DNA from 3 places in the Geodermatophilus sp. SYSU D01105 genome. Region 3 is predicted to be linked to each of the others. Evidence: riboswitches for the same ligand, from Rfam matches in the RefSeq annotation. Region 3 holds a riboswitch; each other region holds the start of a gene.
What was found. Region 3 has a riboswitch for S-adenosylmethionine ahead of thrC (threonine synthase). Riboswitches for the same ligand answer to the same signal wherever they lie in the genome.
Positions count from the first base shown of each region.

Region 1: it holds a riboswitch for S-adenosylmethionine, as region 3 does, so the genes downstream of both, ACI79I_RS16160 (bifunctional o-acetylhomoserine/o-acetylserine sulfhydrylase) here and thrC (threonine synthase) in region 3, are expected to answer to the same signal.
Region 2: it holds a riboswitch for S-adenosylmethionine, as region 3 does, so the genes downstream of both, ACI79I_RS21305 (GNAT family N-acetyltransferase) here and thrC (threonine synthase) in region 3, are expected to answer to the same signal.

Region 1 covers NZ_JBJGYR010000016.1:69,722-73,116, forward strand. Annotated here, with positions in the region: gene ACI79I_RS16145 (amino acid ABC transporter permease) at 1-319, shown strand, start outside; gene ACI79I_RS16150 (amino acid ABC transporter ATP-binding protein) at 316-1,089, shown strand; gene ACI79I_RS16155 (zinc-dependent alcohol dehydrogenase family protein) at 1,099-2,127, opposite strand; SAM riboswitch class IV at 2,243-2,358, shown strand; gene ACI79I_RS16160 (bifunctional o-acetylhomoserine/o-acetylserine sulfhydrylase) at 2,402-3,395, shown strand, end outside.
Region 2 covers NZ_JBJGYR010000028.1:4,495-7,889, forward strand. Annotated here, with positions in the region: gene ACI79I_RS21300 (amino acid ABC transporter permease) at 1-711, opposite strand, end outside; gene ACI79I_RS21305 (GNAT family N-acetyltransferase) at 708-1,241, opposite strand; SAM riboswitch class IV at 1,553-1,663, opposite strand; gene ACI79I_RS21310 (FAD/NAD(P)-binding protein) at 1,882-3,395, shown strand, end outside.
Region 3 covers NZ_JBJGYR010000003.1:83,947-87,341, reverse strand. Annotated here, with positions in the region: gene ACI79I_RS03380 (alpha/beta fold hydrolase) at 1-124, shown strand, start outside; gene ACI79I_RS03375 (ABC transporter permease) at 121-1,053, shown strand; gene ACI79I_RS03370 (hypothetical protein) at 1,095-1,550, opposite strand; gene ACI79I_RS03365 (HAD family hydrolase) at 1,598-2,419, opposite strand; SAM riboswitch class I at 2,479-2,607, shown strand; gene thrC (threonine synthase) at 2,620-3,395, shown strand, end outside.

The DNA of each region.
Region 1 (3,395 bases), on a different contig from region 3:
GATCGTGCTGCCGCAGGCGATGCGGGTGATCATCCCGCCGACCGGCAACGAGACGATAGCCATGCTCAAGGACACCTCCCTGCTCATCGCCGTCCCGGTGAGCGCGGAGCTGAACTTCCAGCTGCGGGCGATCGGCAGCCGCACCTTCCAGATCATCCCGATGGCCGTCGCCTCGATCCTCTGGTACGTGGCCCTGGCCAGCCTGCTCATGGTCGGCCAGTACTTCCTGGAGCGGCGGTTCAGCCGGGGCGTCGGCTCGCGGGAGACCCGGGCACAGCGCGCCGCCCGCCGGGCGGCCGACGTGGGGAGCTCGAAGTGACCGGCAACGGGCAGGCCATGGTCCGCGCCGAGGGCGTGCACAAGTCCTTCGGCTCCGTCGAGGTGCTCCGGGGCATCGACCTCGAGGTCGCGCCGGGCGAGGTGGTCTGCGTCATCGGGCCGTCCGGCTCGGGCAAGTCGACCTTCCTGCGCTGCATCAACCACCTGGAGAAGATCGACTCCGGACGGCTGTGGGTCGACGGCCACCTCGTGGGCTACCGCGAGCGGGGCGGCAAGCTGCACGAGCTCCGGGACAGGGAGGTCGCCGCGCAGCGCCGGGACATCGGCATGGTCTTCCAGCGGTTCAACCTCTTCCCGCACATGACGGCGCTGGAGAACGTCATCGAGGCGCCCACGCGGGTGAAGGGTGTGCGCAAGGAGGTGGCGCGGCAGCGGGGCATCGAACTCCTGGAGCGGGTCGGGCTCGGCGAGCGCGTGCACAACTACCCGAACCAGCTCTCCGGGGGGCAGCAGCAGCGGGTGGCGATCGCCCGGGCGCTGGCGATGGAGCCCAAGCTCATGCTCTTCGACGAACCGACGTCGGCGCTGGACCCGGAGCTGGTGGGCGAGGTCCTCGACGTCATGCGCGGCCTGGCCGAGTCGGGGATGACGATGATCGTCGTCACCCACGAGATGGGCTTCGCCCGCGAGGTGGGCGACACGCTGGTCTTCATGGACGAGGGCGTGGTGCTGGAGGCCGGCGACCCCCGGCGGGTGCTCAGCGACCCGCAGCACCCGCGCTGCCAGGCGTTCCTGTCCAAGGTGCTCTGAGCCGCGGCCTCACCAGGACGTCACCACCGTGATGCCGGGGGTGCGGCCCACCTCGGTCAGCGCCGCCGCGGCGTCGTCGAGGGACAGCTCCCGGGTGACCAGCCGCTGCGGGGCCAGCCGGCCCGCGGCGATGAGGCCCAGCAGCCCGGGATAGGCGTGCGCGGCCATGCCGTGGCTGCCCAGCAGCTGCAGCTCCAGGGCGATCACCCGATCCATCGGCACCGCGGGCCTCCCCTGGGCCGGTGGCAGCAGCCCGACCTGCACGTGCCGGCCGCGCGGGCGCAGGCACCGGACGGAGTTCTCGCAGGTGACCGCGGCGCCGAGCGCGTCGAGGGAGACGTGCGCCCCGCCGCCGGTCAGCTCCGCGACCGCCGCGACGACGTCCCCTCCGCCACCCACCGTGGACTCCGCGCCGAGCTGCCGCGCGAGCTCCCGGGCCCCCGTGGAGACGTCGACGGCGACCACGCGGGCACCCGCGGCGGCGGCGACCTGCACCGCGGAGAGCCCCACGCCGCCGCAGCCGTGCACGGCCACCCACTCGCCGGGGCGCACCGCGGCGACCTGCACGACCGCGCGGAAGGCGGTGGCGTACCGGCAGCCCAGGCTCGCCGCGGTCGTCTCGTCGAGCTCCTCGGGCAGGCCCACCAGGTTGACGTCGGCGGCGTCCAGGGCGACGTGCTCGGCCAGCGAGCCCCAGGAGGTGAAGCCGGGCTGGGTCTGGCGCGGGCAGACCTGGTGGTCCCCGGCGGCGCACTGGGCGCACCGGCCGCAGGCGTTGACGAACGGCACGGTGACCCGGTCCCCCACCCGCCACCGGCGGACGCCGGCACCGACCGCGGCCACCGTGCCGGCCAGCTCGTGCCCGGGCACGTGCGGCAGGACGACGTCGGGGTCGTGGCCCTGCCAGGCGTGCCAGTCGCTGCGGCAGATCCCGCTGGCACCGACCCGCACGACGACGCCGTCCGGGGCGGGGTCGGGAACGGGCACCTCCCGCACGGTCAGCGGGCCGCCGAAGCTGTCGAAGACGAGTGCGCGCACGGCGCCAGCCTGCCGGACCGCCGCGGGACCGCCCTCGCGGCCCGGGCCCGGCCGGGCGCAGGCGCAGGTGGGGGGCGTGTGCCCCGCCGGCGCCACCTGCCTAGGATCACGCCTGGCTCACGAGAGGCAGTGCGAAGCACCTGGCTGGCTGCCCGGCAACCTCGACTCCGTCCGAGGTGCTCCAGGGGAAGAGCCGGTCGGTCGGCGCCCGCCGTCCGGCAAGGACGGAGATCCCCGTGCGCCGCGGGGTCTCCCGACGAGAGGAGACCGGCGCATGACCGACCCGCAGAGCTGGAGCTTCGAGACCCGGCAGATCCACGCCGGTACGAGCCCGGACCCGACGACCGGCGCCCGCGCCCTGCCGATCTACGCGACGACGAGCTACCAGTTCCGCGACGCCCAGCACGCCGCTGACCTGTTCGCGCTGGCCGAGATGGGCAACATCTACACCCGGATCATGAACCCGACGCAGGACGCGCTGGAGCAGCGCGTCGCCTCGCTGGAGGGCGGCGTCGCGGCGCTGGCCGTCTCCAGCGGGCAGGCCGCCGAGACCCTCGCGATCCTCAACATCGCCGAGGCCGGCAGCCACGTCGTCGCCTCCGCCTCCCTGTACGGCGGCACGTACAACCTGCTGCACCACTCGCTGCCCAAGCTGGGCGTCAGCGTCTCCTTCGTCGAGGACCCCGACGACCCGGAGAACTGGCAGTCGCTGGTGCAGGAGAACACCAAGGCCTTCTACGCCGAGTCGATCGGCAACCCGAAGGGCGACGTGCTCGACATCAGCGCGGTGGCGGAGGTGGCCCACCGCAACGGCGTCCCGCTGATCGTCGACAACACCATCGCCACGCCCTACCTGATCCGGCCGATCGAGTTCGGCGCCGACGTCGTCGTGCACTCGGCGACCAAGTACCTGGGCGGTCACGGCACCGCGATCGCCGGCCTCATCGTCGACTCGGGCAACTTCGACTGGCGGAACGGCAGGTTCCCCGGCTTCACCGAGCCCGACCCCACCTACCACGGCGTCGTCTACGCCGACCTGGGCGCCCCGGCCTACGCCCTCAAGGCGCGCGTGCAGCTGCTGCGCGACCTGGGCCCGGCCATCTCCCCGTTCAACGCCTTCCTCGTGGTCCAGGGCATCGAGACCCTGTCGCTGCGCATGGAGCGGCACGTGGCCAACGCCCAGCGGGTCGCGGAGTTCCTCGAGGGCCACGACGCGGTCGACCGGGTCAACTACCCCGGGCTGCCGTCGTCCCCCTGGCACGCGGCGC
Region 2 (3,395 bases), on a different contig from region 3:
CGAGGTGCCCTTGAACAGGCCGATCACCTCGTTGACCGCCGTCGGGACGATCGACCGCATCGCCTGCGGCAGCACGATCCGGGTGGTCTGCCGGCGCCGCGGGATGCCGAGGGAGGCGGCCGCCTCCAGCTGCCCCTGGTCGACCGAGAGGATGCCGGCCCGGACGATCTCGGCGGAGTAGGCCGCCTGGTGCAGGCCCAGGCCGAGGATGGCGGCGCCGAACTTGTCGATCAGCGAGAGCGTCTCGACGCTGGCGAACGAGGGGCCGAACGGGATCCCGAAGTCCAGGGACTGGTACAGGTAGGCGAGGTTGTACCAGAGCAGCAGCTGCAGGATCAGCGGCACCGAGCGGAACACCCAGGTGTAGCCCCAGCTGACCGCCTGCAGCAGCGGCGACCGGGACAGCCGCATGAGCGCCAGCACCGTGCCGAGGGCGAAGCCGAGGACGGCGGTGATCAGCGTCAGCTGGATCGTCGTCCAGACGCCGCGGACGATCGACTCCTCGGTGAGGTAGGCGGCGACGACGTCCCACTCCCACCGGGGGTTGGTGACCAGCGAGTTGACCACCATCGCCAGCAGCACGGCGACGACGGCGGTGGCCACCCAGCGGCCGAGGTGCCGCGCCGGCACCACCGTCAACTGGTCGTAGGGCGTCCCGGACGGCCGGGGAGCGGCGGTCTCCGCGGTGGGCCGGGGCACGAGCGTGGTCATGCGGGGTCTCCCAGGGACTTCTCGAAGGCGTACCCGAGCTGGCCGGGGGGCAGGGTGCGCAGGGTCGCCAGGTCGGTGGGGCGGGGGACGGCGGGGTCGAACAGCGGCGTCCAGCCGGCGGCCAGGTAGAGGGCCCTGGCCTCGGGCTGGCGGGGGCCGGTGGTCAGGTACATGCGGGTGTAGCCGCGGCCCGCGGCCCGGGCCTCGAGCTCGGCGAGCACCCGGCGGGCCAACCCCCTGCGGCGGTGTGCAGCGGCGGTCCACATCCGCTTGACCTCGGCGGTGCCCGGGTCGGCGTGCCGGCGGTAGGCACCGCCGGCGACCGGGGCGCCGTCCTCCAGCAGCAGGAGCAGCTCGCCGTGGGGCGGGAGGAACTCCGCGGCGGGGTAGCGGGTGAGCTCGGCCGCCGCACCGCCGTACAGGTCGCCGTAGCGGCTGTCGTACTCGTGCAGCAGCTCGGCGAACAAGGGCGCGGCCAGCGGGTCGTCGGGGTGGACGGTGACGACGGCCAGCCCGGGCGCGGCGGTCACCGGGCCACCCGCGAGGGAGGGTGGACGACGCCGGGCAGGGGGGTGCGGGACATGCGGGTGCTCCCAGGGACGAGCGGGTGGGGGTGCGCGGGCACGCCGCCGGCACCGCGCGGGGGGCGGTGGACAGGAGCGGGCGGTGCCGCGGGACCGGCCGGAGCCGGTCAGGAGAGGGAATGCCTCAGCGACAGAGGGCGCTGTCGGTACGCAGGAGGTCGATCGTGGGTCGGCCGACCAGGACGGTCGAACGGTCCCGCACGCTCGGCGTGCTCCGGCAACTCACTGCTGGTGCTCCTCGGTCAGAGCCCGGGAGGGCTGCGGACTTGCGGACGCGGGCGCGTCCGCCAGGTCGTCACCCGGGGCACCCCGTCGCAGCGGAGGGTTGCCGGCCAGCGAGCCGGGGCTTGGTGCTGGCACTCAGGACCTGGCCGGGACCATAGGCGGCGAGCCGCCTACCCGTCAATCCCGATCGATTTGGTAGACATTGCAGCGGCGCACACCGAGGTCCGGAGGGAGGAGGCGGCGTGACCCGACCGGAACTGGCGCAGCGACGGCACGTCGACCTGCTCCGCACCTGCAGCGCCCTGTGTCCGGCGGACTGACCGCCCCCCGTCGTCCGACCCCGGCACAGGAGCGCTCCCGCATGTCCCTGCCCGATCCCACCCGCCTGCCCACCCTGTGCATCGTCGGCGCCGGCCCGACCGCCGTCGGCGTGCTCGAGCGACTCGTCGCCTCCGCACCCGAGCTGTCGGCCGGGCCCCGGCTGCAGGTCCACCTCGTCGACCCGTTCCCACCGGGTGGCGGCCGGGTGTGGCGGGCCGCCCAGCCGGAGCTGCTGTGGGCCAACTCCCTGGTCGGCGACGTCACCGTGCTGCCCGACCCGTCGGTCGTCGTCGACGGCCCCGTGGGCGAGGGGACGACGCTGTGGGACTGGGTGCGCGACGTCGCCCGGGACCGGCCCGCCGGCGACCCGGTCGGGCGGGAGGCCCGCCGGCTGGGGCCGGCGTCCTTCCCGTCCCGCCCGCTGGTCAACGCCTACCTGGGCTGGGTGCTCGAGCGCGTGGTCGCCGGGGCTGCGCCGTGGCTCGACGTCCACCTGCACGCCACCCGGGTCGTCGACGTGGCCGAGGGGCCCGACGGTGCCCGGGTGCGGCTGGCCGACGGCGGCGTGCTCGCCGCTGACGCCGTCGTCCTCGCGCAGGGCCACCTCGAGGCGCGGCCGACGCCGGCCGAGCGCCGGGTGGCCGCGGCGGCGGCCCGGGCCGGCCTGACCTACCTGCCCACCGGCTACACCGCCGACCTCGACCTCTCCGCCCTCGCGCCGGGGGAGGACGTGCTCGTCCGCGGGGCCGGGCTCGCCTTCGTCGACCTGGCGGTGCTGCTGACCAGCGGCCGCGGCGGGCGGTTCCGGCGCGCGGACGACGGCCGGCTGCGCTACCTGCCTTCGGGCCGGGAGCCGGTGCTGCACGTCGGATCCCGCCGCGGCGTCCCGTACCGGTCGAAGCTGGCCTACCCGTGGGCGGGGCCGCCGGTTCCGCTGCGCTTCTTCACGCCGGCGGCCGTCGACGCCGCCTTCGGGCCGGACCGGCCGCTGGACCTGCGCACCGACCTCGCCCCCCTGATCGAGCGCGAGCTCGGCTGGGCGCACCACACCGAGCTGTTCCGCGCCCACCCGGAGCGGACCGCCATGCCGTGGGACGAGTTCGCCGAGGCCTGGGCCGCGGCGGCCGGCCCCCGCGCGGAGCGCGCGCTCGTGGCCCGCGCGGTCCCCGACCCGCTCGACCGGTTCGACCTCGCGGCGCTGGACCGCCCCCTGGCCGGGCGGTCCTTCCCCGACCGGGCGACCCTGCAGGAGTCGGTGCGCCGGCACGTGCGCGCCGACCTGGCCCGGGCCGCCGACCCGGCGCACAGCACCGACGCCGCCGTCTTCACCGCGCTGCTGCAGTGCCACGGCACGATCGCCGGGCTGGTGGCCGCGCGGCGGCTGACGCCCCGGTCGGAGGCCGAGGACGTCTCCGGCTGGTGGATGAACCTGTTCAGCTACCTCGCCAGCGGCCCGCCCGGCCCGCGGCTGGAGGAGCTGCTCGCGCTGTCTGAGGCGGGGGTGGTGCGCTTCCTGGGCGCGGACACCGTGGTGGTGCTCGACGAGGACGCCGG
Region 3 (3,395 bases):
CGGCACGACCCGCGTTCGGGCGCTGCAGGCGCTGGTCGAGGCCGGCATCGAGGTGGACGCGTTCACCCCGCGCCGCCGGCTCGAGGACGCGTTCCTCGCACTCGTGGGGGAGGAGACCCGATGACTGCGACCCGCGAGCACGACGGCCGGGGGAGCGCCGGCGGCCGGGGAGCGGATCGAGCCATGGACGTGGCGCACGTGCAGCCGACCGGGGCGGTCGCCGGCTACCGGCCCGAGCGCACGCTGCGGCTGTCGGTCGAGCTGCGCCGGCAGTTCAAGCGGCGCCGCACCATCGGCGTCCTCGTCCTGATGGTGGCGCTGCCGCTGATCCTGATCGCCGCGCTGCAGCTGGGCGCGAGCGAGGAGGCGGCGGAGAACAGCCGGCTCAACCTGGTCGACGTCGCCACCTCCAGCGGCCTGAACTTCACCCTGTTCGTGCTGTTCGCGACGACGAGCTTCTTCCTGGTCGTCGTCTACGCGCTGTTCTTCGGCGACACCGTGGCCGCTGAGGCGCAGTGGGGGTCGCTGCGCTACACGCTGGCCACCCCCGTGCCGCGGATGCGACTGCTCCGGCAGAAGTGGTACGCCGCGCTGGTGCTCTCGGTCGGTGCGCTGCTCGTGCTGACCCTCACCGCGATCGTCGCCGGCGGCATCGCGTTCGGCTTCGAGTCCATCCAGACGCCGATCGGGGTGACCCTGCCCCAGGGCGAGGGCCTGCTCCGGCTGGCCGGGATGGTCGGCTACCTCGCCGTCCACCTGCTCGTCGTCGGCACCCTGGCGTTCTGGTTCTCCACGATCACCGACGCGCCGCTGGCCGCCGTCGGCGGCGCGGTCTTCACGATGTTCGTCTTCGCGATCCTCGACCAGGTCGAGCAGCTCGGCTCGATCCGGGACTGGTTCCCGACGGCGGAGGAGTTCGCCTGGACCGACCTGCTCCAGACGCCGGTCGACTCCGGGGACCTGTTCCGCGGAGTCGTCCAGTCGCTGGTCTACGCGGCGGTCTTCACGGCGCTGGCGTTCCGCCACTTCTCCCGCCGCGACGTCACGTCCTGACGGAGGGGGTCTGTGCGCGTCACGCGCACCGACCCCCTCCGTCAGCCGGCGCCGGGGTGCGGCGTGTCCGGGGACCGGCGCGCGAAGCGCATGTCCATCCAGAGCCGCCAGACCCCCGGGGCGACCTCCCGTTCCCATCGCGTGGTCATGAGGTCCTCCCCGGCGTGCAGGTCGAGCCAGGAGCGCACGCCCGCGCCCTGCAGCAGGAGGCGGCCGTCGGGGAGTGGCACGAGGGTCATGGAGCCGGGGGAGTCCGCGGAGTCGAACGCGTGCATCTGCCATCCCCCGGTCGCGGCGTCCCTGCCGCCGATCACCTCGTGGACGAGGACGTGCTCGTCGCCGATGACGACGTCGACCTCGTGGGCGATCCAGCAGCCGCCGGGGAGCCGGCGGTCGGTGTCGGTCCCGGTGACCGCGCCCGACTCGTCATGGACCGTGCCGGACGTCTGCCAGTGCCCCACGAGGGGTTCCAGGGGTGCGGTGTGCGGAGGGGCCATGGCAGTCCAGACCGGCCGGGCGCGCCCCGGTCATCGGTCGGCGCGCCTCACAGGCTCGCGCGGACGGCCTGGGCCCAGCCCTCGCCCATGGGGGCGTCGGTGACGGTCGCGTTGGGGACGGCGGCCAGCCGGTCGGCCATGCCCTCGACGGTGGCCCCGTTCGCGGTCACCCAGAGCCGGCCGACCGCGGGGGCCATCTCCAGGTCGCTCACGCTGTCGCCGATGGCCACCGCGTCGTCGGGCGTGAGACCGCGGCGCTCGAGGTCCCAGGCGATCGCCGCGCCCTTGGAGATCCCGCGCGGCATGAGGTGGTAGACCCGCGGCGGCAGCGCCTCCGGGTCCAGCGTCATGCGGGAGGTCGTCGGGATGGCGCCGTTGTCCTTCAGCGTGAGCCAGCCGGCGCCGCGGTCGGCCAGGTCGGCGTCCACGGCGAGCGGGTCGACCAGTCCGCGCAGCAGTGCGTCGGTCTCGTGCGTGGCGTGCCAGGGCGCGTGCCACTCCAGGCGACCGGGGTGGCGGGCCAGCAGGTCCTCGACGATGCCGAGCTCGGCCATCACCTCCATCGGGGTCCGCCCGGCGTACTCGGCCGGCAGCTGCCCGGTCAGCCGGTGCACCCCCCGGCCGACGTCCCAGCTGACCACCGAGCCGAGCTCGGCGATCGCGCCGTCCGCCGCGAAGATCCGCGCCGCCTCCACGACCTGCTCGTACGTGCGGCCGCTGACCAGGACCAACAGAGCGCCGGCCCGGTGCAGGTCGAGCAGCGCGGTGGCCGGGGCGGCGGTCAGGTCCCGGGTGGCGGTGTGCCAGAAGGAGCCCCGCGGGCCGACCATCGTGCCGTCGAGATCGGTGTAGACGATGCGCGCTGCCACGCCCACATCGTGGCCGGGCCGGTGCGGCCCGGGTCACGTGGGTACAGTCGCAGGCGTTCCACTCATCCAGAGGGGCAGAGGGACACGGCCCGACGAAGCCCCGGCAACCGCCGTCTGCGCGTCCGCGCAGCGAGAGGTGCCAATTCCGTCCCGCGCGGCTCGACGGCCCGCCGCGGGGAAGATGAGGAGGTAGTCGTCGCATGACCCTGACCGCTCCCGGTTCCGTCCAGGCCGACTCCAGCGCCGGCGGCCCGATCCCGCCGTGTCCGGCCCGCGGGCTGGTCTGCCGCAACTGCGGTGCCACCTTCGGCCTCATCGCCGAGCACGCCTGCGCGGAGTGCTTCGGCCCGCTGGAGGTCGACTACGACAAGGACCTGCTCAAGGCCGTCACCCGCGAGCAGATCGAGGCCGGCCCGCAGAACATCTGGCGCTACGTCGCCCTCCTGCCGGTGGGCCAGGACCCGGCCGACCGCGTCAGCCTGGACCCGGGCCTGACCCCGCTGGTGCGCGCCGACCGGCTGGCCGCCGAGCTCGGCCTCACCGGCGGGCTGTGGGTCAAGGACGACTCGGCCAACCCCACGCACTCGTTCAAGGACCGCGTGGTCAGCCTCGCCGCCACCGCGGCCAAGGGGCTGGGCTACAAGAAGATCGCCGCCGCCTCCACCGGCAACCTGGCCAACTCCGTCGCCGCGCACGCCGCCCGCGTCGGCCTGCCCTCGTTCGTGTTCATCCCGGCCGACCTGGAGCCGGGCAAGGTCGTGCAGTCGGCCGTCTACGGGCAGACGCTGGTCGCCGTCCAGGGCTCCTACGACGACGTCAACCGGCTGACCAGCGAGCTCGCCGAGACCGACGAGTTCGAGGACACCGCGTTCGTCAACCAGAACGTGCGGCCGTACTACGCCGAGGGCTCCAAGACGATGGGGTACGAGCTGGCCGAGCAGCTCGGCTGGCGGATCCCGGCGCAGGTCGTCATCCC